Regions from separate parts of the Mesorhizobium sp. M0189 genome, predicted to be linked through region 2. Evidence: predicted binding sites of a transcription regulator. Region 2 holds the regulator's gene; each other region holds the start of a gene.

Evidence for each region. Region 2 encodes LexA, which represses DNA repair genes until DNA is damaged. Its sites were predicted from a motif close to TGTTCNNNNTGTGTTCNG; they were not measured.
Region 1: the regulator LexA is predicted to act here: its motif matches at 2,598-2,615, upstream of parE (DNA topoisomerase IV subunit B).
Region 3: the regulator LexA is predicted to act here: its motif matches at 4,607-4,624, upstream of NKJ09_RS29985 (YifB family Mg chelatase-like AAA ATPase).

Annotation. Positions count from the first base shown of each region.
Region 1 is NZ_JAMYSW010000001.1:248,228-256,241, reverse strand. It holds gene gcvP (aminomethyl-transferring glycine dehydrogenase) at 1-1,171, shown strand, start outside; gene NKJ09_RS01210 (GGDEF domain-containing protein) at 1,243-2,412, opposite strand; gene parE (DNA topoisomerase IV subunit B) at 2,686-4,734, shown strand; gene NKJ09_RS01200 (DUF2336 domain-containing protein) at 4,911-6,032, opposite strand; gene NKJ09_RS01195 (MaoC family dehydratase) at 6,185-6,634, shown strand; gene NKJ09_RS01190 (HpcH/HpaI aldolase/citrate lyase family protein) at 6,638-7,519, shown strand; gene NKJ09_RS01185 (nitroreductase family protein) at 7,541-8,014, opposite strand, start outside.
Region 2 is NZ_JAMYSW010000001.1:453,031-461,044, forward strand. It holds gene gltX (glutamate--tRNA ligase) at 1-1,278, opposite strand, end outside; gene NKJ09_RS02185 (ComEC/Rec2 family competence protein) at 1,375-3,840, shown strand; gene lexA (transcriptional repressor LexA) at 3,834-4,565, opposite strand; gene kynU (kynureninase) at 5,037-6,284, shown strand; gene NKJ09_RS02200 (hormone-sensitive lipase) at 6,380-7,210, shown strand; gene NKJ09_RS02205 (molybdopterin molybdotransferase MoeA) at 7,218-8,014, opposite strand, start outside.
Region 3 is NZ_JAMYSW010000028.1:30,654-38,667, reverse strand. It holds gene NKJ09_RS30000 (malate synthase G) at 2-2,173, shown strand; gene NKJ09_RS29995 (GNAT family N-acetyltransferase) at 2,376-2,663, opposite strand; gene NKJ09_RS29990 (hypothetical protein) at 2,567-2,890, opposite strand; gene NKJ09_RS29985 (YifB family Mg chelatase-like AAA ATPase) at 2,983-4,515, opposite strand; gene gshB (glutathione synthase) at 4,676-5,617, opposite strand; gene NKJ09_RS29975 (GtrA family protein) at 5,834-6,208, opposite strand; gene NKJ09_RS29970 (glycosyltransferase) at 6,216-7,223, opposite strand; gene NKJ09_RS29965 (GtrA family protein) at 7,354-8,014, shown strand, end outside.

The sequences.
Region 1 (8,014 bases), 200 kb from region 2:
TGCCGGCAGCCAGGGCGAATATGCAGGGCTGCTCGCCATTCGCGGCTATCATTTGTCGCGTGGCGAAGGCCATCGCACCGTCTGCCTGATCCCGTCCTCGGCGCATGGCACCAATCCGGCAAGTGCGGCCATGGCCGGCATGAGTGTCGTCGTCGTGCGCTGCACCGAGGACGGCAATATCGACATGGAAGACTTGCAGGCCAAGGCGGCCGAGCATGCAAAAGACCTCGCGGCGCTGATGTTCACCTATCCTTCGACGCATGGTGTTTTCGAGGAAGGCGCCCGCGACCTCTGTGCGCTCGTCCACAGCCATGGCGGCCAGGTCTATTTCGACGGCGCCAATCTCAACGCTCTGGTCGGCCTCGCCCGTCCCGGCGATATCGGTGCCGATGTCTGCCACATGAACCTGCACAAGACCTTCTGCATTCCACATGGCGGCGGCGGCCCCGGCGTCGGCCCGATCGGCGTCAAGGCGCATCTGAAGCCATATCTGCCCGGACACGTCACCGAAGGCTCGGCCCATGCCGTGGCGGCGGCACCGTTCGGCAGCGCCTCGATCCTGCCGATCACCTGGATGTATATCCGCATGATGGGCGCTTCCGGCCTGAAGCAGGCGACCGAGACGGCGATCATCTCCGCCAACTACGTGGCGACGCGGCTTGGCGAGCATTTCCCCCTGCTTTACAAGGGGCGCAACGGACGCGTTGCGCATGAATGCATCCTCGACACCCGCGTGCTCAAGGACAGCGCCGGCATCAGCGTCGACGATATCGCCAAGCGGCTGATCGACTATGGCTTCCACGCGCCGACCATGTCGTTCCCGGTGGCCGGCACGCTGATGGTCGAGCCGACCGAATCCGAGCCCAAGCGCGAGCTGGATCGTTTCTGCGAAGCCATGATCGCCATAGCCGGCGAGGCAGCCAAGGTGGCGAAGGGCGAATGGCCCTTGGCCGACAATCCTCTGGTCAATGCGCCACATACCGCCGCCGAGGCGTTGGCCGGCCAGTGGACCCATCCCTATTCGCGCCTGGAAGCGGCCTACCCCGCCGGCGATGCCGATACGGCGGCAAAATACTGGCCACCGGTGTCACGCATCGACAACGTCGCTGGCGACCGCAACCTGGTCTGCTCCTGCCCGCCGCTGTCGGAATATCTGGGTGCGGCGGAGTAGACCATGATCCCGAAGAGTGGAATCCGGTTTTCGGACAAGATCATGGTCTAACAAGAAGATAGAAGCCTCAATCAGGCAGAACGCAAGGCCGGCCCGTCGGCCTTGCTCGCCCTGTCCCGGGCGATGACGCGATTTCGCCCGGCGCGCTTTGCCGCATAGAGCGCGGCGTCGGCTTCGGCCAGCACATCATCGAGACCGGTGCCGCTCGTCCCACCAAAGCCGATGCCGCCGCTGACTGTGCTTCGCAACGGACCAAGCTGGGTGGCCACGACTTCCGTACCGAAGGCGACGCTGATCTTGCTCGCAATGTCATAGGCCTTTTCTTCCGTCATCCGCGACATGACGAGCACGAATTCCTCGCCGCCCAGCCGGAAGGCGTCGACGCCGGTTCTGGCGTATTTCCTGATGACGGCGGCAAAGCGGCGCAGGACCTGGTCGCCGACCGGATGACCGAATACGTCGTTCGTCCTTTTGAAATGGTCGAGGTCGAACATGGCGACGGACATAAACGGACCGAAGACCCGCTCGCCGTAGAGTGCCGTTAACGCCCGCCGGTTCATCAGCCCGGTCAATGGATCGGTCATCGTCTCGGCCTTCAATTCGATCTGCGCCTGCAAATGGTGCAGGGAGAGCGTTAATGCGCCAAGCCCGGTCATGCAGGCGACGGCTACGACGGAATTCACCCGCTCGGCCCAATTGTCCGGTGCTACGCCGAGCACCCACTGGCCCTTGACCAGCAGGACCGCGCCGCAAAGTCCGAACGACAGCGCACAGACGCCGCTCAGGAACGATACGACCAGCAATATCCGGCGATCATGACCACCCTCAATCCAGAACATCGCCCCGATAAGCGAGAGTAGCGCCGTTACCGTCGCGTAGGTGACAATGAAGCCGACACCATCAAACCCGAGATACGTCGCGCCCGCGCAAACAGCCATCGCAGCCAAGGTCGGCAAGATGGCGCGCCTATAGTCGCGCATGCTGAGATATTGCATGGCCGACAGGCAGATAATCAGGAAGCCGAGGCTGAGAAGAGCAAGCACGATCTGGCAAAGCCAGGGGCTTGGATCTCTTGTGTAATGCCAAAACAAGACCACATGGGCGACGAGCACGAGAATGCCGCACGCCACCGTCAGCACAAAGCGTGCCTGTGGCGCGGTGAACCAGATCGCAAACATGGTGATGCTGAGGCACGTGCCCGACAGCGCCGCTGCGAGCAGGAGCGAACTGTAATCCAACATGCTTAAGCGACAGCCTCTTGAGGGTTTCGCTGCATTCTAGGTCAGCGACAGTCCGCGGATATCGTTTTTCAGCCAATCTTGCGGCGTAACCTTCGGACAAGGTTTACAAAGCGTCGATGCTCCAAGCTTCGACCCCATTTCCGCCGCTTGGTTGTCGAATGGTTTTGCAGTAAGAGGCTCTATCCTCGAACGTAACAGGAACCTCCGTCGCCTGCCCGCAAAAAGCGTGGCAGTATCGGGTGGTGATTCGCAGCATCGGAATCCAGGACCGGCATGGACGACAATAACGATCTTTTCGGCAATTTGGGCAAGCAGCCGCAACCGGCTCGCGCCGCGCGCCCGGCCGACCCGCTGGTGCAGGCGGCGAAGCGGCCGGCGCCCCGCGATGCCAGCGAGAGCTATAGTGCCGCCGATATCGAGGTGCTGGAGGGGCTGGAGCCGGTGCGCCGCCGCCCGGGCATGTACATTGGCGGCACCGACGACAAGGCGATGCACCATCTGTTCGCCGAGGTCATCGACAATTCGATGGACGAGGCGGTCGCCGGCCATGCTACCTTCATCGATGTCGAGCTTTCCGCCGACGGATACCTGTCTGTAACCGACAACGGCCGCGGCATTCCGGTCGATCCGCACCCGAAATTCAAGAAGCCGGCGCTCGAACTCATCATGACCACGCTGCATTCAGGCGGCAAGTTCGACAGCAAGGTCTACGAGACCTCGGGAGGCCTGCACGGTGTCGGCGTTTCCGTGGTCAACGCGCTGTCCGACCATCTCGAGGTCGAGGTTGCGATTGGGCGCAAGCTCTATCGCCAGCGCTTCTCGCGAGGCGTTCCGGTGACCGGCCTGGAGCAGCTCGGCGAGGTGCACAACCGGCGCGGCACGAAGATCCGCTTCCATCCAGACGAGCAGATTTTCGGCAAGGGTGCTGCGTTCGAGCCGGCGCGGCTCTACCGCATGGCGCGGTCAAAAGCCTATCTGTTCGGCGGTGTCGAAATCCGCTGGACCTGCGATCCCTCGCTGATCAAGGAAAAGGACACGACGCCGGCCAAGGCAGAATTCCATTTTCCGGGCGGCCTCAAGGACTATCTGAAAGCCTCGCTCGGCGACGAATTCCAGGTGACCCGTGAAATGTTCGCCGGCAAGAGCGAGAAGCAGGGCGGCCACGGTTCGCTCGAATGGGCGGTGACCTGGTTCGGCGGCGACGGCTTTATAAATTCCTATTGCAACACCATTCCGACCGCGGAAGGCGGCACGCATGAGGCCGGCTTCCGCAACGTTCTGACGCGCGGCTTGCGCGCCTATGCCGACCTGGTCGGCAACAAGCGCGCTTCGATCGTCACATCCGAGGATGTGATGATCTCGGCGGCGGGCATGCTGTCGGTGTTCATCCGCGAACCGGAATTCGTCGGCCAGACCAAGGACAGGCTGGCGACGATCGAGGCGATCCGCATCGTCGAAAGCGCCATCCGCGACCCGTTCGACCATTGGCTGGCCGACAATCCGCAGGAAGCTTCGAAACTGCTCGAATGGGTGATCGCGCGTGCCGACGAGCGGGTGCGCCGCCGCCAGGAAAAGGAAGTGTCGCGCAAGAGCGCCGTGCGCAAGCTGCGCCTGCCCGGCAAGCTCGCCGATTGCACGCAGAATGCAGCGGCCGGCGCCGAGCTGTTCATCGTCGAGGGCGATTCGGCTGGCGGTTCGGCAAAGCAGGCGCGCGACCGCGCCAGCCAGGCGGTGCTGCCGCTCCGCGGCAAGATCCTCAACGTCGCCAGCGCCGGTAACGACAAGCTGGCCGGCAACCAGCAGATATCCGACCTGATCCAGGCCTTGGGCTGCGGTACGCGCTCGAGATACCGCGACGAGGACCTGCGTTACGACCGGGTCATCATCATGACCGACGCCGACGTCGATGGCGCCCATATCGCTTCGCTGCTGATCACCTTCTTCTACCAGGAGATGCCGAGCCTGGTCCGCGGCGGCCATCTCTATCTGGCGGTGCCGCCGCTCTACTCGATCCGGCAAGGCGGCAAGGTCGCCTATGCCCGCGACGATGCGCACAAAGACGAACTTCTGCGCACCGAATTCACCGGGCGCGGCAAAGTCGAAATCGGCCGCTTCAAGGGGCTGGGCGAAATGATGGCTGCCCAGCTCAAAGAAACCACCATGGACCCGAGAAAGCGCACGCTGCTCAGGGTGGACGTCATCGACGCCGAGGCGGCGACCAAGGATGCGGTCGACGCATTGATGGGCACCAAGCCCGAGGCCCGCTTCCGCTTCATCCAGGAACGCGCGGAATTCGCCGCGACGGAAGTGCTGGATATCTGAGCGTCTTCTGCTAGGCGAGCCGCGGACGGCGGCTGTCACTGTGCGCAAGACTTTTCCGGATTTTTCGCGAAGGATGAGGCCTGGAACGGTTCAGCGTTTCACGGAAACGCCGAACCGCTCAGTTTTTTATTTTGACGCAAGTCGGAAAACCGTTTCACGCTTTTCCTGGAATTGCTTTAAGCAGCCGCGATCGCCAGCGCGTGCCCGCGTGCGTTCGCGCGCAGCGCATCGAGATGGATCGATTTGACCAGCCTGGCGAGATCGCCTTCGGCGGACTGTCCGCCCAATTCCTTCAGCATCAGCCAGCTGACTTCCTGGACGCCGGCGAGGCGTTTGCCATTGGCGACCTCACGCCAGACCTTCAGCGCGCGCAGGATGATGGCGTGGGTGGCGGCGGCAAGCCCGGCGCTGCGGAACAGTGCCTGCAACGCTATGTCATGCCCGCCGGCCAGCAGTGCCCTCACCCGTTGCTCGGGCTGCTGGCTGAGCGCGACCAGCGCCGAACCAAAGAAGTCGACCTTGCCGTGCGCGATGGTGCGGATGACGAAGCTTGCGGTCAGGTCGCCGCGCAGGCGCAGATGTTCGACAAGTGCGGTATGTTCCTCCGCCCGCGTGCCTTCGATCAGTGTCACCGAAGCCTTGACGCAAGCATCGCGCGTGATGCGCTCGGCCCTGGCGGCGCCCATCAGCGCCAGCACCAATGGCGACCCCTTGAGCATCTCCCCTAGCTTGACCAGCAGCATATGCCGGCAGTCGGCGGGCAGCCGGATGTCGGCGATCAGCGCCTCGCGCACCAGAGGCAGATGGCCGTGACGCTCGGCCATGCGGCGAAAGCTGACGGATGCGATGTCGGCGCCGCTATTGGCGAGCAGCGTGGTGCAGGCTTCCGGCTCACCGACCTCGGCGATCGCTGCCGCAACCGACATCGAGACGCGCGGCCGGTCGGCGATCACCTTCTGCGTCGCTTTCTGGCCGCCGGCAACCCGATCAATCAGGTCGGAATCGGTAAGCAGCGGCGAGCGCGCCAGTACCAAAGCGGCCACCTCGGGCTGGTCCGAAGCCAGCGCGCTGACGATCTGCGGCGGCGCATGATGGCTCATGGAAAGCGCGTCGGCGATCGCCAGCCGCACCTTCGACGATGCGTCATCGAGCAGCAACGTCAGCGCCGCCTCGGCAGCGCAGCGGTCCTCGAAAGGCAGGTCCGAGTCGACATAGGCGCGAGCCAGCGCGCTTGCCGCCGCAGCACGCTCCGACACCTTTGCCGTGTGGATCCATTTCAGGAAATGCGAAACGACCATGTCGCCTGCTTACGCCCTTTGCCAGAACGCTTCTGGCGCCTGTCGAGACCGTAGGCACAAATGGTTTACGAACGGTTCACCATGTTCGTTAACTGGCTTGCGAGCCCGGTATGCAACGCCTATCAACCCTTAAGCAGTGGAGGAGACAGACCATGGCCGGCCTTTACCTTGAGGAGTTCGTTGTCGGCCATGTGTTCAAGCACACGCTGCGCAAGACCGTGACCGAAAGCGACAACATGCTGTTTTCGGTGATGACGCTGAACCCGCAACCGCTGCACATCGATTTCGACTTCGCCGCCAAGAGCGAATGGGGCAAGCCCCTGGTCAATTCGCTGTTCACGCTTGGCCTGATGATCGGCATCTCGGTCAACGACATCACCGTCGGCACCACCATCGCTAATCTCGGCATGAAGGAGACGGTGTTTCCGCACCCCGTCTTCCATGGCGACACGATTCGCGTCGAGACCACGGTGGTTTCGGTGCGCGATTCCAGGTCGAAACAGGACCGCGGTATCGTCGAGTTCGAGCACCGCGCTTATAACCAGAACGACGTGCTGGTTGCCAGATGCACGAGGCAAGCCATGATGATGAAAAAGGCATAGCCGATGCGTTCCCTGCTCTTCGTTCCCGGCGATTCGGAAAAGAAGCTGGAGAAGGGCTTTGGCGCGGGCGCCGACATGGTCATCGTCGATCTCGAGGACTCGATTGCCTCGCAAAACAAGGGGCTGGCGCGCGACACAGCGGCGCGTTTCCTCGCCGGGCACAGGCACCGAACCAACTCCGCGATCTATGTGCGCGTCAATGACCTTTCGACCGGACTGACCGACGACGATCTGGCGGCGCTCGTGCCAGTGAAGCCCGACGGCATCATGCTGCCTAAGTCGAACAGCGGACTGGATGTCCAGCATCTCTCGGCCAAGCTCAGGGTGCACGAAGCTGAAAGCGGCCTGCCGGACGGCGCGATAAAGATCCTGCCGATCATCACAGAAACGGCCGCCGGCGTTCTGGCCGCCGTGACCTACGCCAAGGCAAGCGCGCGGCTTGTCGGCGTCACCTGGGGCGCGGAAGATCTGTCGGCGGCAATCGGCGCGCGCTCGACGCGCGACGCGAATGGCCGCTACACGGATGTATTCCGCTTCGCCCGCACCATGACCCTGCTTGCGGCGAATGCCGCGGAAGTCGCGGCGATCGACACCGTCTTTCCGGATTTTCGCGACATGGCCGGCTTCGAGGCCGAATGCGCCGAGGCCGAGAGCGACGGCTTCACCGGCAAGATGGCGATCCATCCGGCGCAGGTGCCGGTCATCAACGCCGCCTTCACGCCTTCGGCGCAAGCGGTGAAAAATTCGCTGGCGATGGTCGAGGCATTCAAGGCGGCGGGAAACCCCGGCGTCGTCGGCATCGACGGCAAGATGTACGACCGGCCGCATCTCAAGCTCGCCGAGCGGCTCCTGGCGCGAGCCAGGGCAGCGGGGCTTGACGCTTAGGGTCTGGTTCCGGGTCGAAAATTATCCCACCCACGGCCCCGAATAGTCGGCGTAGAGCTTTGCCGGATCGGGCCGTGGCCGCTCCGGCGCTGGCCCCTGATAGGAGCCGATATGGACAAAACCGACGACCCGCTCATGCGGCGCCAGACCGAGGATCGCCCTGCCCTCTGGCACGTCGGAATACCAGTTGCTGATCATGTTGGTACCGTAGCCCAGCGCATTGGCGGCAAGCAGCAGGTTCATCGCAGCCATGCCGCCGGACAAGAACATCTCCCATTGCGGGATCTTTGGATTTTCCCTGGGGATCGAGATCACGCCGATGACCAGAGGCGCCCGCGAAAAGCGTGCCAATTCCTGGTTGCGGCGGCCTTCCGGCAACGGCCCTTCGCGCTGTTCGGCAAGTGCTGCCAACTCCTTGCCGATCTCGACGCGAGCCTCGCCGCGATAGAGGATGAAACGCCAGGGCTCCAGCCGGCCATGATCCGGCACCCGCGA
Region 2 (8,014 bases):
CTGCGCATAGTCGCGGATCGCGGCTTCCGCCGAGGCGGCAGACCAGTCCGAAATCGTGGCCAGTGCCGCATGAGCGCCCCGCAGGATCGCGCGCGCCTCACCGCTGAGCAGCGCCGCCGCCTTCTCGTCGACCGGCATCGGCCGCTCGACGAACAGGAATGCAGCCCCTTCAACAAGTTCGACCAGCGTCTTGGCGCGCTCCTTCAGGCCTGGCAAAGCGGCAAGCAATTGCGCCTTGCGTCTGTCGTCGAGGCTAGCTGCGATCGCCGGACCGCCGTCGAGATAGGGCAGAGTGGCGATGAAGATGTCGAGCAGCGCCGCGTCGTTCATGCGGCGCATGTGCACGCCGTTCAGCGCCTCGAGCTTGGCGAAGTCGAAACGGGCGGCGCCCTTGTTGACGTCGCCAATGTCGAACCATGCGATCATGTTGGCGATCGACATGATCTCATCGTCGCCGTGGCTCCAGCCAAGCCTCGCCAGATAATTGAGCAGCGCCTCCGGCAGGTAGCCCATGGCGCGATAGGCCTCGACGCCGAGCGCACCGTGCCGTTTCGACAGCTTGGCGCCGTCGGCACCGTGGATCAGCGGGATATGCGACATCGACGGCACCTCCCACCCCATGGCATGGTAGATCACCGTCTGGCGGGCGGCGTTGGTCAAATGGTCGTCGCCGCGGATGATGTGGGTGACGCCCATGTCGTGATCGTCGACGACGACGGCATGCATGTAGGTCGGGTTGCCGTCCGAGCGCAGAATAATGAAATCGTCGAGATCCTTGTTGGGAAAGCGCACGTCGCCCTGGACGCGGTCATGCACAACCGTCTCGCCGTCTGTCGGCGCCTTGATGCGGATCGCCCCCTTGGCGCCGGCCGGCGCCTCGGAGGGGTCGCGGTCGCGCCAGCGGCCGTCATAGCGGGGAGGCAGCCCCTTGGCTCGTGCGCTCTCGCGCATTGCCTCCAACTCGGCAGGCGTCGCGTAACAATAATAGGCCTTGCCCATGCGAACGAGTTCCTCGGCCACCTCGCGATGGCGCGGCGCACGCTCGAACTGCGACACCGGCTCACCGTCCCATGTCAGGCCAAGCCAGGAAAGCCCGTCGAGGATGGCCGCGGTTGCCGCATCGGTGGAACGCTCGCGGTCGGTGTCCTCGATGCGCAGCAGCATCGTGCCGGCTGTGTGCTTGGCATACAGCCAGTTGAACAGCGCCGTGCGCGCCCCGCCAATATGCAGATAGCCGGTGGGCGAGGGGGCAAAACGGGTGACGACCTTGTCGGGCATGGAACTCTCAGGCAGGCGAAGGAAGTGGGTTTGCGGACTTTCGCGCGTTGCGCGTTCATGTAGCATAGGAGGTCGAGGGCGCAAGGGGCAGACCCGATGGCTGTGCGAGGCCGTGGTGCGGGCGAGGGCGAGGACGTTGGCAGCGGCGTCAGCGAACGCTTGCTGTTTGCCGCGCCCGTGCCTGTCCTGCCGGCACCGGCATTGCTGCCGGTTCCACGCTTTGATGCCCCGTCGCTGCCGGCGAGCGACCCAGCAACGGTTCTCGTGCCCGCGGCCGAGCCCATCGTGCGCCTACGCCGGCGTTTCCGCCTCCCGTCACCGTCCCGTATCCGCAACGGCGTAACCTCGGCGGTCGGCCTGGAGCTCGACCGTGGGGTCGCCTTCCTGCTGGTGCCGGTGTTCCTCGCATGCGGGGTGATCGTATATTTTGCGCTGGCGGTGGAGCCGGCCTTTCCACAGCCGATCGCAATCGTCGCCTTGGCAGCCCTCTGTGCCGTCGCCTCGCGGTCGTGGCCCAGAACCCGCCTGTGCTTCATGGCGGCGTTGCTCTGCGCGCTTGGCGTGCTTGCCGCCAAGGTCGAGACCTGGCGTGTCGGAACGCATATGCTCGGTTCCGAAATCTCGACGCGCCTCACGGGTCGCGTCGTATCGTTCGAGCCCATGGCGAGCGGCCGCATCAGGCTGACGATCGATGTGATCTCAACCGCCAGGCCGACACTGCGCTACATGCCGGAACGGGTCCGCGTTTCGGCGATGAAAATACCGGCTGAGCTGACCGCCGGTTCCGAGATCGCCGGCTATGTGCGGCTGCTGCCGCCGACCGGGCCGGTGCGGCCCGACAGCTATGATTTCTCCTTCGACAGCTATTTTGCCGGTATCGGCGGCAGCGGCTTTTTTCTCGGCAATCCGAAAGTCGTGTCGTCGGGCAGCATGCCGTTTGCCGCGCGGCTTTCTTCCGCGATCGAAGACGCGCGCGAATCCATCGCCGACCATATCCGCAGCCGCATCGGCGGCGCCGAGGGCGAGATTGCTGCTGCGCTGATCGTCGGCGTGCGCGCCGGCATTCCCGAGGAGATCAACGAAGCGATGCGGCGTACCGGCATCTACCACATCATCTCCATCTCGGGGCTGCATATGGCGTTGGTCGCCGGCACCATTATGGCGCTGCTGCGCGGCGCCTTTGCGCTGTTTCCCGATTTCTCATCGCGACGGCCGGTCAAGAAATACGCGGCGGCCGCCGCGCTTTTTTCGATTGCGGCCTACCTCGTCTTTTCCGGCATTGTGGTGGCGGCCGAACGCAGCTTCATCATGTTGGCGGTGATGCTTATCGCCGTGCTGTTCGACCGGGCCGCGCTCACCATGCGCAACCTGGCGATCTCGGCCATCGCGGTCATTCTGGTGTCGCCGCACGAGGTGGTCGGTCCGAGCTTCCAGATGTCCTTCGCCGCGACGGCGGCCCTTGTCGGCGCCTATGCAGGCTGGTCCGATTACCGCGCCGGCGGGGCCACCACGCCGCCGCCCCGGCGGTCGCCGCTACGCTTTGCCACTAGAAAGGTACTGATGGGCATGGGCGGCCTGGCGATGACCTCGATCATTGCAGGGAGCGCCACGGCGCTTTTCGCCATATGGCATTTCCAGCGCGTGGCGCCGCTCAGCCTGTTCGCCAATCTGGCCATCATGCCTATCGTCTCACTGGTCGTCATGCCCTTCGCCGTCCTCAGTGCGCTGGCGATGCCGTTCGGCGCGGATGGGCCTTTCCTCTACGTGATGGGCAAGGGGCTGACGGCGATGATCGCCCTGTCCGGGTGGATCTCCGAGCGCTCGCCGATCGATGCGGTCGGGCTGATTTCGCTGAGATCTGTCCTTTTGGTGACGATCGCCCTCGTCATTGCCAGCATGGCGACGACCTGGTTGCGGCTCGTGGCCCTTCCTTTTGCGCTCGCCGGCTTGCTAACGACAACGCAGACGCGCGTACCCGATGTATTGATCTCGGAGGACGCACGGCTCGTCGCGCTGCCGATCGGCAGCGGTGAACTCGCGGTCAACCGGGCACGCCCGAATGAGTTCACCATCGACAACTGGAAACGCGCGCTCACATCAGAGGCTATCGTCGCGCCGGAAACACCTGGAAAGAACGATCCGCAATTCGACATTGCCGATCCGGCCGACTTACCGCCGGGCATGCCGTTCATTTGCACGGACGGTCTCTGCCTTGCCAGGCATCCATCCGGCGCGATCATCGCGCTAGCCAATGACCGCGATACTGCACGGCCAGCCTGCGCCTTTGCCAGCTTGATCGTCATCGACGACGCCACCGCCCATAATCCCTGCTACTACGACCGGCTGGTCCTCGTCGTCACCAAACGGCAACTGGCGCGCGCGGGAAGTGCGGCCGTCTATTTCGATCCACAAGCGGCAACACGCGCCGAAATCCGCTTCGCCGTCGAAAAATCATACCGGCCCTGGCACGTGCAGCGGAAATTTTCACGCGCGGCGCGGGGCATGCCGCCATACCGCAGAGCCGACAAGCCAAAAGCCGGCGCCAAGGGCGCAGCTCAGTAGCGGCGGATCAGCCCAACGAGCTTGCCCTGCACCTTGACCCTGTCTGGTCCGAAGATGCGCGTCTCGTAGGCCGGATTGGCGGCTTCCAGGGCGATCGAGGCGCCCTTGCGGCGGAACCGCTTCAGCGTCGCTTCTTCCTCGTCGACCAGTGCCACCACGATCTCACCGGGGCTCGCCGTATCGGCATTGCGGATGATCACCGTGTCGCCGTCGAAAATGCCAGCCTCGATCATCGAATCGCCTTTGACCTCGAGCGCATAATGCTCGCCGCCCATGATCATGTCCGGCGGCACCGAGATCGAATGCGTCTGGTGCTGGATGGCATCGATCGGCACACCAGCGGCGATGCGGCCCATCACCGGGATAGACACGGCGGCGACGACATCGTCGTCATTGCCGGCTGCAGGGACGCGCGACGATGTCGGCTTGCCTTGCCGAGGACCTTGCCCAAGACTGCCCTGGATGACACTCGGCGAGAACTTGCGTGCCGCATTGAGGCCGGGGGCGATCGAATCGGGCAGGCGCAGCACCTCCAGCGCACGGGCCCTGTTGGGCAAACGGCGAATGAAGCCGCGCTCCTCCAGCGCCGTAATCAGCCGGTGGATTCCCGATTTGGAAGCCAGGTCGAGCGCTTCCTTCATCTCGTCGAAGGAGGGCGGGATACCGCTTTCCTTCAGCCTTTCGTGGATGAACATAAGCAGTTCGTGTTGTTTGCGTGTCAGCATAGCGACCCCCAACAGAATCAGAAAAACAAACCCAGAACAAACACTATCTGTTCCAGTTGTGTTCCGCAACTGTTTAAAGTTTAATGAATGTGTTAGGGCTCGGGTAACGATACCACTCGCCAAACCGGGACGCTGCATTTTCACCGCCGCGGGCCTCATCGCCTTGATTCTGCTTTCGTTTGCGGCCTCTGGGTTTCCAGAAGGCGGCACTGGTATCGGCCGTCAGCCGGCAAAGGGGCACGGAATTGAAGCCGTATCGACTGTGCGGTTTGGTCAATGCACCGTGAACGAAACGAACTCAAAACGCCAACCTTGGGTTGGCTTGGCTCCTGGTTTCCACCGCATGGTCAGGCAACTTGTCGCCGGTGGAGCCTTGCTGCGCGATACCAGGTAATGGAGAACCGCTCGTGACCGATGGATGCCGTCGATGCGTGTCCGGCGTTGCGGTGAATCTTGGGGAGCAGACAAATCATGACAGGAATTCCCGATCTCGTGGCCATAAGGGCGATGGATGCTGCAGATCCGCTGCGCGCGATGCGCGACCGCTTTGTGCTGCCGCAAGGAGTGATCTATCTCGACGGCAATTCGCTAGGGGCCGCTTCGCGTGCCGCTTTCGATGAATTGAGCAAGGCAGTGACCGAAGAATGGGCGCATGATCTCATCCGCGCCTGGAACACGGCCGGCTGGTTCAACATGCCGCTCGAACTTGGCGACCAGCTCGGGCGCCTGATCGGTGCCGCGGCCGGCCAGACGGTGGTCTGCGACACGACATCGGTCAACATCTACAAGCTGCTGCACGCCGCCATGGCCATGCGGCCGGAGCGGCAGGTCATCGTCGCCGAGGGCGACAGTTTTCCGACAGACCTCTACATGGCTGAGGGTGTGGTTTCGACGCGAAAAGATACGCTGCTGCGCCTCTCGGGGGTCGACGCGCCGAGCATCGAAGAGCTGATCGACGAACGCACCGCCGTGGTGCTGGTCAACCACGTCAACTACAAGTCGGGCGAACTGCGCGACATGCCGGCGCTGACGCGCAGGGCCCAGGAAGCCGGGGCGATGATCGTCTGGGATCTCTGCCACACCGCCGGTGCGATGCCAGTCGAGCTCGACACGGCAAACGCCGATTTTGCCGTTGGCTGCACCTACAAATATCTGAATGGCGGACCGGGCGCGCCTGCCTTCATCTATGCGGCTGAGCGGCATCTTGCCGACATCCAGCAGCCGCTCACCGGCTGGTGGGGCCATGCACGGCCCTTCGCCTTCGAGCCAGGCTATGCGGCCGGCACCGGCATCCGCCGGTTTCTGTGCGGCACCCAGCCGGTCCTGTCGATGCGCACGCTGAAGGGCGCGCTCGACATCTGGAACGATGTCGACATGACGGCGGTGCGCAAGAAGAGCATCGCGCTGGCTGATCTGTTCATCGAGCTCGTCGAGGCAAAGTGCGGCACTTACGGGCTAACGCTCGAAAGCACGCGCGACGGGGAAAAACGCGGCAGCCAGATTTCATTCATGCACGAGCATGGCTACCAGATCATGCGCGCGCTGATCGAACGTGGCGTGATCGGCGATTTTCGCGCGCCATCGACCATGCGCTTCGGCTTCACCCCGCTCTATGTCGGCTATGCCGATGTCTGGCAGGCCGTCGAAGTGCTTGAGGACATCCTGCGCACCGGTGCGTGGAAGGATGCGCGCTTCGCCATCAAGGCGGCTGTCACTTGAGATTGATGCGAGAGCTGGAATCGTGAGGCTGGCGACGACGCGCCGCGCGATGCTCACGCTCGTTGCAAGGCCATATTGCCAGGGGAGGGCGCAGGGTGTTCGAACGTCACATTGCCGATTGGGACAACGCCTATGCCAACGGCGCCAACATAGCCGGCAGCGATCGCTGGCCGGCGGCCTGGGTCGAGCCCGCGCGGGTTTTTCGCGACGTGCTTTCGACCGAGGGCCGGGCGCGGCTCGACATGGCCTATGGCCATGGCCCACGCAACCGGCTCGATCTTTTCCTGCCGGCCACCAAGCCCAAGGGGCTCGTGGTGTTCGTCCATGGCGGCTACTGGATGGCATTCGACAAGAGTTTCTGGTCGCATCTTGCCGCTGGCGCTGTTGATCGCGGCTATGCCGTGGCGATGCCGTCCTACACGCTCTGTCCGCAGATGCGCATTGGCGGCATCGTCAAGGAAGTCGGCGCGGCGATCGGCAAGGCGGCGGGGATGGTCGCAGGGCCGCTGATGCTGACCGGACACTCGGCCGGTGGCCATCTTGTTAGCCGGATGGTTACGACGACGACGCCGCTGGCGCCCGAAGTTGTCCGGCGCATTCGCCATGTCGTATCGATCTCGGGTGTGCACGATTTGCGCCCGATCATGCGCACCGGCATGAACGAGACGCTGGCGATCGATGAGGCCGAGGCGCAGGCCGAAAGCCCGGTGCTGCTGCGCCCGATGGACAAGGCCCGCCTGACCTGCTGGGCCGGCGGCGGCGAGCGCGCCGAATTCCTGCGCCAGAGCGCGTTGCTGGCCAACATCTGGATCGGCCTGGGTGCCGCGACCAGTTCGGTGGTCGAGCCTGACCGGCATCATTTCAACATCATCGACGGTTTGGCCGATCCAGACCATCCGCTGACCCGGACCTTGATCTCGGAGTGAGGCAGGTTCAGCGTAGCATCAGCACGTCGCAAGCGGCGCCCGCCGCCGCGGCGGGCGTGAACGGCGCACGGACGATCAGCCCGTTGGCATCGGCCAGCATTTTCAGCATCGAGGAATCCTGGATGCTGAACGGCGTCGCCACGAGCGTGCCGGCGTCAGCGCTGACAACAGCCCGCACATAATCCTGCCTGAGATCGTTGGCCGGCATGGCAGCGCCGAGCCGTGCCTCACGCATATCCTGCTGAAAGGCGCGGCCGCCGAGCCGCGCCAGCAGCGGCTTCAGGAAGAGCTGGGTGCAGACCAGGCTCGCCACCGGATTGCCGGGCAAGCCGATGCAGCGAATGTCGCCCAGCCGCCCGAACATCAGCGGCTTGCCCGGCCGCATGGCGATCTTCCAGAAATCGAGAGTCATGCCTTGCCCGGTCAGCACGTCATGGACGAAATCGTGGTCACCGACCGAGGCACCGCCCAGCGTGACGATGACGTTCGCGCCAGCCTTCACGGCCTTTTCCACCAGCGCAGCGATCGCCTCCCTGCGGTCCGGCGCGATGCCAAGGTCGAGCACTCGCGCACGGACCGACTGTGCGGCGGCGGCGACACCATAGGCGTTGGAGGAGATGATCTGGTCGGGGCCAAGCTCGCTGCCCGGCGGCAGCAATTCGTCGCCGGTGGCGATGATGGCGACCAACGGCCTTTTGACCACGCCGACCTCGGGGTGGTTGGCCGATGCCGCCAGCGACAAGGCCGCCGGGTCGAGCAGGCGGCCTTTGTGCAGCAGGACGTCGCCTTTGGCGAAATCGAGCC
Region 3 (8,014 bases), on a different contig from region 2:
GATGACCGATCGCGTCGAGATCGCCGGATTGCGGATTGCCCGCGAGCTTCACCATTTTGTCGTGAACGAGGCGTTGCCGGGCACCGGCATTGAAGCGGAGGCATTCTGGAGCGGTTTTTCGGCGATCGTCCATGATCTCTCGCCAAAAAACCGGGCGCTGCTCGAAAAACGCGATGCCATGCAGGACAAGCTCGACCGCTGGTACCGCGACAATGGCGCGCCCGTCGACATGGAGGCCTACAAGAGCTTCCTCCGCGAGATCGGCTATCTCCTGCCCGAGGGGCCGGCCTTCAGCGTGACGACCGAAAATGTCGACCCGGAAATCGCGCTGGTCGCCGGGCCGCAGTTGGTGGTGCCGGTGATGAATGCGCGTTATGCGCTGAATGCCGCCAATGCGCGCTGGGGCTCACTGTATGATGCGCTCTACGGCACCGACGCCATCCCGGAGACGGACGGCGCCGAGCGAGGCAACAAATTCAATCCGGCGCGCGGCGCCAAGGTCGTCGCCTGGGCGAAAAGCTTCTTCGACGAGGCGGTGCCGCTCACGACAGGCAAATGGGCCGGCGTGAACGGGCTTTCGGTCGCCAACGGCATGTTGCGGCTGGGCGAGGGCGGCGGCGCCACCACGCTTGCCGACCCCAAGCAGTTTGCCGGCTATCGCGGCGATGCCGCCGACCCCGAAGCCGTCTTGCTGGTCAGGAATGGCTTGCACATCGAAATCGCCATCGACCGCAACAACCAGATCGGCCGCACCGATCCGGCCGGCATTGCCGATGTCGTGCTGGAATCGGCGCTGACAACCATCCAGGACTGCGAGGATTCGGTGGCGGCCGTCGATGCCGAGGATAAGGTGCTGGTCTACCGCAACTGGCTCGGCCTGATGAAGGGCGACCTGGCTGAAGAGATCACCAAGGCCGGCAAGAGCTTTGTCCGAAGGCTCAACCCCGACCGCACCTATACCGCGCCCGATGGCGGCACGCTGACCGTGCCCGGCCGCTCGCTGATGCTGGTCAGGAACGTCGGCCACCTCATGACCAATCCGGCGATATCGGACCGCGACGGCAATGAGGTGCCGGAAGGCATCATGGATGCGGCGCTGACGGCGCTGATCGCGCTGCACGATGTTGGCCCCAACGGGCGCCGCGCCAATTCTCGCGCCGGCTCGATGTATATCGTAAAACCCAAGATGCACGGGCCGGAGGAAATTGCCTTTGCCGTCGAGATTTTCGACCGCGTCGAGGCGCTGCTCGGCATGGCGAAAAACACCATCAAGATGGGCATCATGGACGAGGAGCGGCGCACCACCGTCAACCTCAAGGAGGCGATCCGCGCCGCCAGGGACCGCGTCGTCTTCATCAACACCGGCTTCCTCGACCGCACCGGCGACGAGATACATACCTCGATGGAAGCCGGCCCGATGATCCGCAAGGGCGACATGAAGCAGGCCGCCTGGATTGCCGCCTATGAAGCCTGGAACGTCGATACCGGGCTCGAATGCGGGCTGGCCGGCCACGCCCAGATCGGCAAGGGCATGTGGGCGATGCCCGACCTGATGGCGGCGATGCTGGCCGAGAAAATCGCGCACCTTAAGGCCGGCGCCAACACCGCCTGGGTGCCGTCGCCGACGGCGGCAACCCTGCACGCCACGCACTACCACAAGGTCGATGTCCAGGCCGTGCAGAAGGCGCTGAAAAGCCGGCCCAAGGCCAGGCTCGACGACATCTTGTCGGTGCCGGTAGCAAGGCGGCCGAACTGGTCGCCTGAAGACATCCAGAAGGAGCTAGACAACAACGCGCAAGGCATTCTGGGCTATGTCGTGCGCTGGATCGACCAGGGCGTTGGCTGCTCGAAAGTGCCTGACATAAACGACGTCGGCCTGATGGAGGACCGCGCCACGCTGCGCATCTCCTCGCAGCACATCGCCAATTGGCTGCATCACGGCGTCTGCACGCCCGATCAGGTCATGGAAACGATGAAACGCATGGCGGCGATCGTCGACCGCCAGAACGAAGGCGATCCACTCTACCGGCCGATGGCACCGGACTTCAACAATTCAATCGCGTTCCTCGCCGCCTGCGACCTCGTCTTCAAAGGCCGCGTCCAGCCCAACGGCTACACCGAGCCGGTGCTGCACGCGCGGCGGCTGGAACTGAAGGCGAAGCAAGGCGCCTGAAGCGAAGGCGCGGGAGCCGGCGTCCCCCTCCCCTTGAGGGCAGGGTGACCCGAAGGGCCGGGAGGGGTCCTGCATGAAGTGCGCCAACGCCCATTCTGACGATGCGCCTCAGGAAGAGGATCATCGGGGCCCAGGTTCGATTTCCAAAAATAGGGCAAGTCGAGGGACGCCGCGTCCTCCACACCGCGGACTGCCTCTAACCTCACGCGGGCGAGATCGAGCACGACATGAAAATATCGGTATGTCTGACCGGCTCCGGGGTTTCACGGAAGGGCGGGCAGGGCCTGAAGCCGAACGACTCATACACGGCAATGGCGTTTTTCATGTAGAACGTCGTGTGGATCAATACCGTCCGGATTCGGCCTTTCCGGATCTCCGCCAGCGCGGCCCCCATCAGCGCCCGGCCGATTCCTTTTCCGCGAAACGACGCGTCGACAAAAAACTTGTGAATCTCCGCCGTATGGTCGTCGAACTGGTCAAGGCGAGGCAGCCCGCCGGTAGGTTCTCCGATCGCGCGATAAACGCCATGGCATCTGGCGCGCCGAACTTCGCTGCCAGCGAACTGCCGCTCCTTTCGGGGTGGAAGATGGTCCTCACGTCCTCCTCCGAGACGCCGTAAGGCTGCACGGCGTCGACATCCCATTGTGCAAGCTTGCGGCAAAGCCCGGCCATGGTCTCGAAGTCTTCGGCACTGCGTGCCGGCGAAACAGAAATCATCCCCGCCTCAGCCCCGGTTAGGTGCATGACCGTAACATATGCGATCATCGGGCGCGAACCCGCAACCGTACTTCCAGCGAGCAGCAGAAGCACTACGCCGCCTGTGCCATCCGCTCCGAGCTCATGCGGTAGGAAATCGCCTCGGCCAGATGGATGCGGCCGACCGTTTCGCTGGCCTCGAGATCGGCCAGCGTCCGCGCCACCTTCAAGACGCGGTGGTAGGCTCTTGCCGAAAAGCCGAGCTTTTCGCTGGCGTCCCTCAGTAGCGACAGGCCGGCGGCATCGGGCATGGCGATCTCCTCGATAACCGACGGTGAGCAATGCGCGTTGGTGGTGGCGGAGGTCGCGCCGAGCCGCTCGAAACGCTCACGCTGGATCATACGGGCACGAGCGACGCGCAGTGCCACGGCTGCACTCTTCTCCGCCCGGTCCGGCCGGATCAGATCGCTGGCCGAAACCGCCGGTACCTCGATCCTGAGATCGATGCGATCGAGCAGCGGGCCGGAAATGCGCGCCTGGTAGTCGGTGCGGCAGCGGTCGCCGCGCAGGCAGCGATAGCCTGGCTCGCCGGCCATGCCGCAGCGGCACGGGTTCATCGCCGCGACCAGCTGGATGCGCGCCGGATAGGTGACGCGATGGTTGGCGCGCGCGATCATGCAGTCGCCGGTCTCCAGCGGCTGGCGCAGCGCATCGAGCGCCTGCGGCGAGAATTCGGGAAACTCGTCGAGGAACAGCACGCCGTGATGGGCAAGCGAGGCCTCGCCCGGCCGCACGCGCAAGCCGCCGCCGACCATCGCCGCCATCGAGGCCGAATGATGCGGCGCGCGGAACGGCCGCCGGTCGGTGAGCTTTCCTTCGCCGAGTTCGCCGGCCACCGACGCGATCATCGAGACTTCGAGCAATTCCTTCGGCGCAAGCGGCGGCAGGATCGACGGCAGCCGCTGGGCCAGCATCGATTTTCCCGACCCCGGCGGCCCGACCATCAGCAGATTGTGGCCGCCGGCCGCCGCCACTTCCAGCGCCCGCTTGGCGGTCTCCTGGCCCTTGATGTCGGCAAGGTCGGGCAAGTCGCGCGCCGAGGCGTGGATGCCGGCTTCCGGCCGCGACAGAACCTGCGTGCCGCGAAAATGATTGGCGATGGCGATCAGGCTGCGCGGCGCCAATATGTCGAAATCCTTGCCGGCCCACGCCGCTTCCGGCCCGCAGGCAAACGGGCAGATCAGGCCCTTGCCTTCGGCATTGGCGCCGATCGCCGCCGGCAGCGCGCCGGCCACCGCGGCAATGGTGCCGTCGAGCGATAATTCGCCAAGCACGACATAGCCGGCCAGCATGTCGCCCGGAATGGCGCCGAGTGCCGCCATCAAACCGAGCGCGATCGGCAGATCGTAATGGCTGCCCTCCTTGGGCAGGTCGGCAGGCGCCAGATTGACGGTGACCTTCTTCGACGGCATCGACAGGCCGGATGCATGCAGCGCCGCCTGCACCCGCTCGCCGCTTTCGGCTACAGCCTTGTCGGCCAGGCCGACGATGTGCATGTTGACCTTGCCCGGCGCGATCATCACCTGCACGTCGACCGGCACGGCCTCGATGCCCTGGAAAGCAACCGTGCGAACCCGCGCCACCATGTCTTCACCCCGGCTGCAGGCTTGCCCCAAGCCCTTGCGATCATGCCGCGAACGGCGTCACCGGAGACAACCACAGATTTCCGGCGAAGGCAAGAACATTTGGGGAACGGCTGAACGCAGCGGCTCCAATGGGTTGCAACGCGGCCGCTCCGAAGCGAGACTAGTTACGCTTGCCCTCCACCGCATCCCAGAACAGGCTGCCGATGTCGGCGCCGCCGAAGCGCTTCACTTCGCGTATGCCGGTCGGTGAGGTCACGTTGATCTCGGTCATGTAGTCGCCGATGACGTCGATGCCGACGAGGATGAAGCCGCGCTCCCTCAGCCACGGGCCGATGCGGGCACAGATCTCGCGTTCGCGCTCTGTCAGCTCGGTCTTTTCGGCGCGGCCGCCGACATGCATGTTGGAGCGCGAATCGTGCTCGGCCGGCACGCGGTTGATGGCGCCGACCGGCTCGCCGTCAATCAGGATGATGCGTTTGTCGCCGGCGCGCACCTCCTTGAGGTAGCGCTGCACGATGTAGGGTTCGCGGAACATCTGGCCGAACATTTCGAGCAGCGAGGCGAGGTTGCGGTCGGCCTCGTGCAGGTGGAAGATGCCGGCGCCGCCATTGCCGTAGAGCGGCTTGACGATGATGTCGCCAAACTCCTTGCGGAAGGCGGCGACTTCGAGCGGATCCTTGGTGATCAGCGTGTCCGGCATCAGGTCGGGAAATTCGGTGACGAAGATCTTTTCCGGGCTGTTGCGCACCCAGGCCGGGTCGTTGACCACCAGCGTCTTCGGATGGATGCGCTCGAGGATATGCGTGGTGGTGATGTAGTTCATGTCGAAGGGCGGATCCTGCCGCAAAAGGATGACGTCCATCTCCGAAAGATCGGTACGGATTTCTTCGCCCAGTGAATAATGGCTGCCCTTCTCGTCGCGGACCTGCATCGCCTCGATGCGGGCAAACACCTTGCCGTCGCGCAGCGACAGCCGGTCGGGCGTGTAGTGGAACAGCTGGTGGCCGCGCCGCTGCGCTTCCAGCGACAGCGCAAACGACGTGTCGCCGGCAATCGACACGGTGGAGATGTGGTCCATCTGGACGGCGACTTTCAGGGGCATGGCAGCTCTCCGGCGCACTTGCAGCGATCCACTTGGATGCACAAAGTACGCTCCAACACTTTTGAATCCATGCATCGTGCTGTCCGAAAATCGATTCCGATTTTCGCGCCGATGCATCGACGACAGCGATATAAGGAAATCGGCGGCTTCTGCCAATCGGCCAAGGTCATGATGAGGCTGCGCTTCGTTTGGCGCAGATCCCAATGCGATGTGCCGTCAGCGATCGAAGACCAGCTTGGAATAGCCGAGGAAGGACAGCGCCATGGCAATCAGCGAGGCGACCGCAAGGGCGATGAGCGGCGACACCGTCGGCAGCGCGAACAGGATGGCGCAATAGACGAGATAATTGACGACGCTGGTGGCAATGCCGACGCCGCCATAGCGTGCGCCCTCTTGCGCGATGCCGCGGCTGGAAGGCGAAAACGTCAGATGGCGGTTGATCAACCAGGTGACGGACAGGGCAAAACCGATCGAAATGATGCGAGCCGCGAATGGTCCGAGCGGCGCTATCGTCAGCACCAGCCAAAGCGCCGCCGCGTCGGCGACGAAGCCGATGCCGCCGGCGAAAATGAAGCGGGCGAGGCGTCCCATTCAGGCTCTAGGCCGCGCGCGGGGTCTTGCCCGGTCCGGCCTTCAAAGTCGCGAGGGCGCTTGCACGTTCACGTTCGACGCGACCGGAAGGCATCGACAGATAGAAGATGCGCTTCTGCTCGGCCCGGCCGCGCGACACCGAATCGAGGATTACCCCGGTCACCGCCGCCAGCATCGACAGCAGCAGCAGCCCGACCGACAGCACCCAGGTCGGCATGCGCGGCACAAGCCCGGTTTCGGCGAACTCGATCAGCACCGGCGCCATCAGGAACAGGCTCGATGCCAGGAAGAACACCGAAAAAGCGCCGAAGAAACGCAGCGGCTGTGTCTCCTTCATCAGCATGGCGAACATCCACAGGATCTTCGCGCCGTCGCGAAAGGTCGACAGCTTCGACGAGGAGCCTTCCGGCCGGCGGCCATAGTCGAGCCCGATCTCGCTCACCGGCAATTTGAGCTGCGAGGCGTGCACCGACATTTCGGTCTCGATCTCGAAACCGCCGGAAACGGCGGGAAAGCTCTTGACGAAGCGCCTGGTGAAGGCGCGGTACCCCGAGAAGATATCGGTAAAGTCCGAGCCGAACAGCCGCTTGTAGAGGCTGTTGAAGATGCGGTTGCCGAAGGCATGGCCAGTCCTGCCGGCATCGTCGGCGACGCCGCGCCTGGTGCCCACCACCATGTCGGAGCGCTCGGTCAGCAGCGCGTTGATCAGTTGCGGCGCGTCCTCCGGCGCATAGGTGCCGTCGCCGTCGGCCATCAGATAGATGTCGGCCTCGATGTCGGCGAACATGCGGCGCACGACATTGCCTTTGCCCTGGCGCGGCTCGCGCACCACGATGGCGCCGGCGGCGCGGGCTCGGAGCGCCGTCAGATCGCGCGAATTGTTGTCGTAGACATATATCGCGGCGGCAGGCAGCGTCTCGCGAAAGCGCCGCACCACTTCGCCGATCGTCAGCTCCTCATTGTAGCAAGGCAGGAGCACGGCGATGCTCGGCTCATGGCGCACTTCTTGTGGCATTTTCGTCTCCGGATGCCCTGTGAGGTCCCTGACCGCTCAAACGCCGGCCTCGCTCGGGGCGGCTTTACTATTTATTGAAGCTGTTAAGGCTAGGTTTAAACCGCCCCGTATTCCTTCCAAAGGTCCTGATATGAGCACAGCCGACGATGGCGCCTCCATTTGGAGGTCCGATATCGCGCTGGCGCTGCTTGCCACGCTGCTGGCGCTTGCCGTCAATGCCTTTGCCGGTTTCCCGGAACTGACCAATGCCGGCGGCGACAACGACAATCTGCTGCGCCTTGTCGAAGTTCGCGACATGCTGGCCGGCCAAAGCTGGTTCGATCTGCACCAGTACAGGATGGGCCTGGAAGGCGGCTTCGTCATGCACTGGTCGCGGCTGGTCGATGCGCCGATCGCCGCCATCACGGCCGTGTCGGCCCTGACCGGGAGCACGGTCTTTGCCGAGAATTTTGCGCAAGTGCTGTGGCCGGCGCTGCTCTTTTGCCTGACCGTGTTTTTCACCGCTCGCACCGCGCGCAGCTTTGCCGGTGACGGCGCCGTGCTGCCCGCTGTCGTCGTCGGCGCCGCCGCACTGCACTTCCTCGGCATTTTTTCGCCTGGCGCGCTCGATCACCACAATGTCCAGCTGATGCTGAGCATGGCCAGCCTGAGCCTTCTGCTTGAAGCGCCGTTGCGCAGGCCGGCGGCACTACTCTCCGGCCTGTGCGCCGGATTGATGCTGGCCGTCGGCATGGAAACCGCGCCTTATGTCGCCACCATCGGCGCCTCTGTCGCCACGCTGTTTGCCCTCG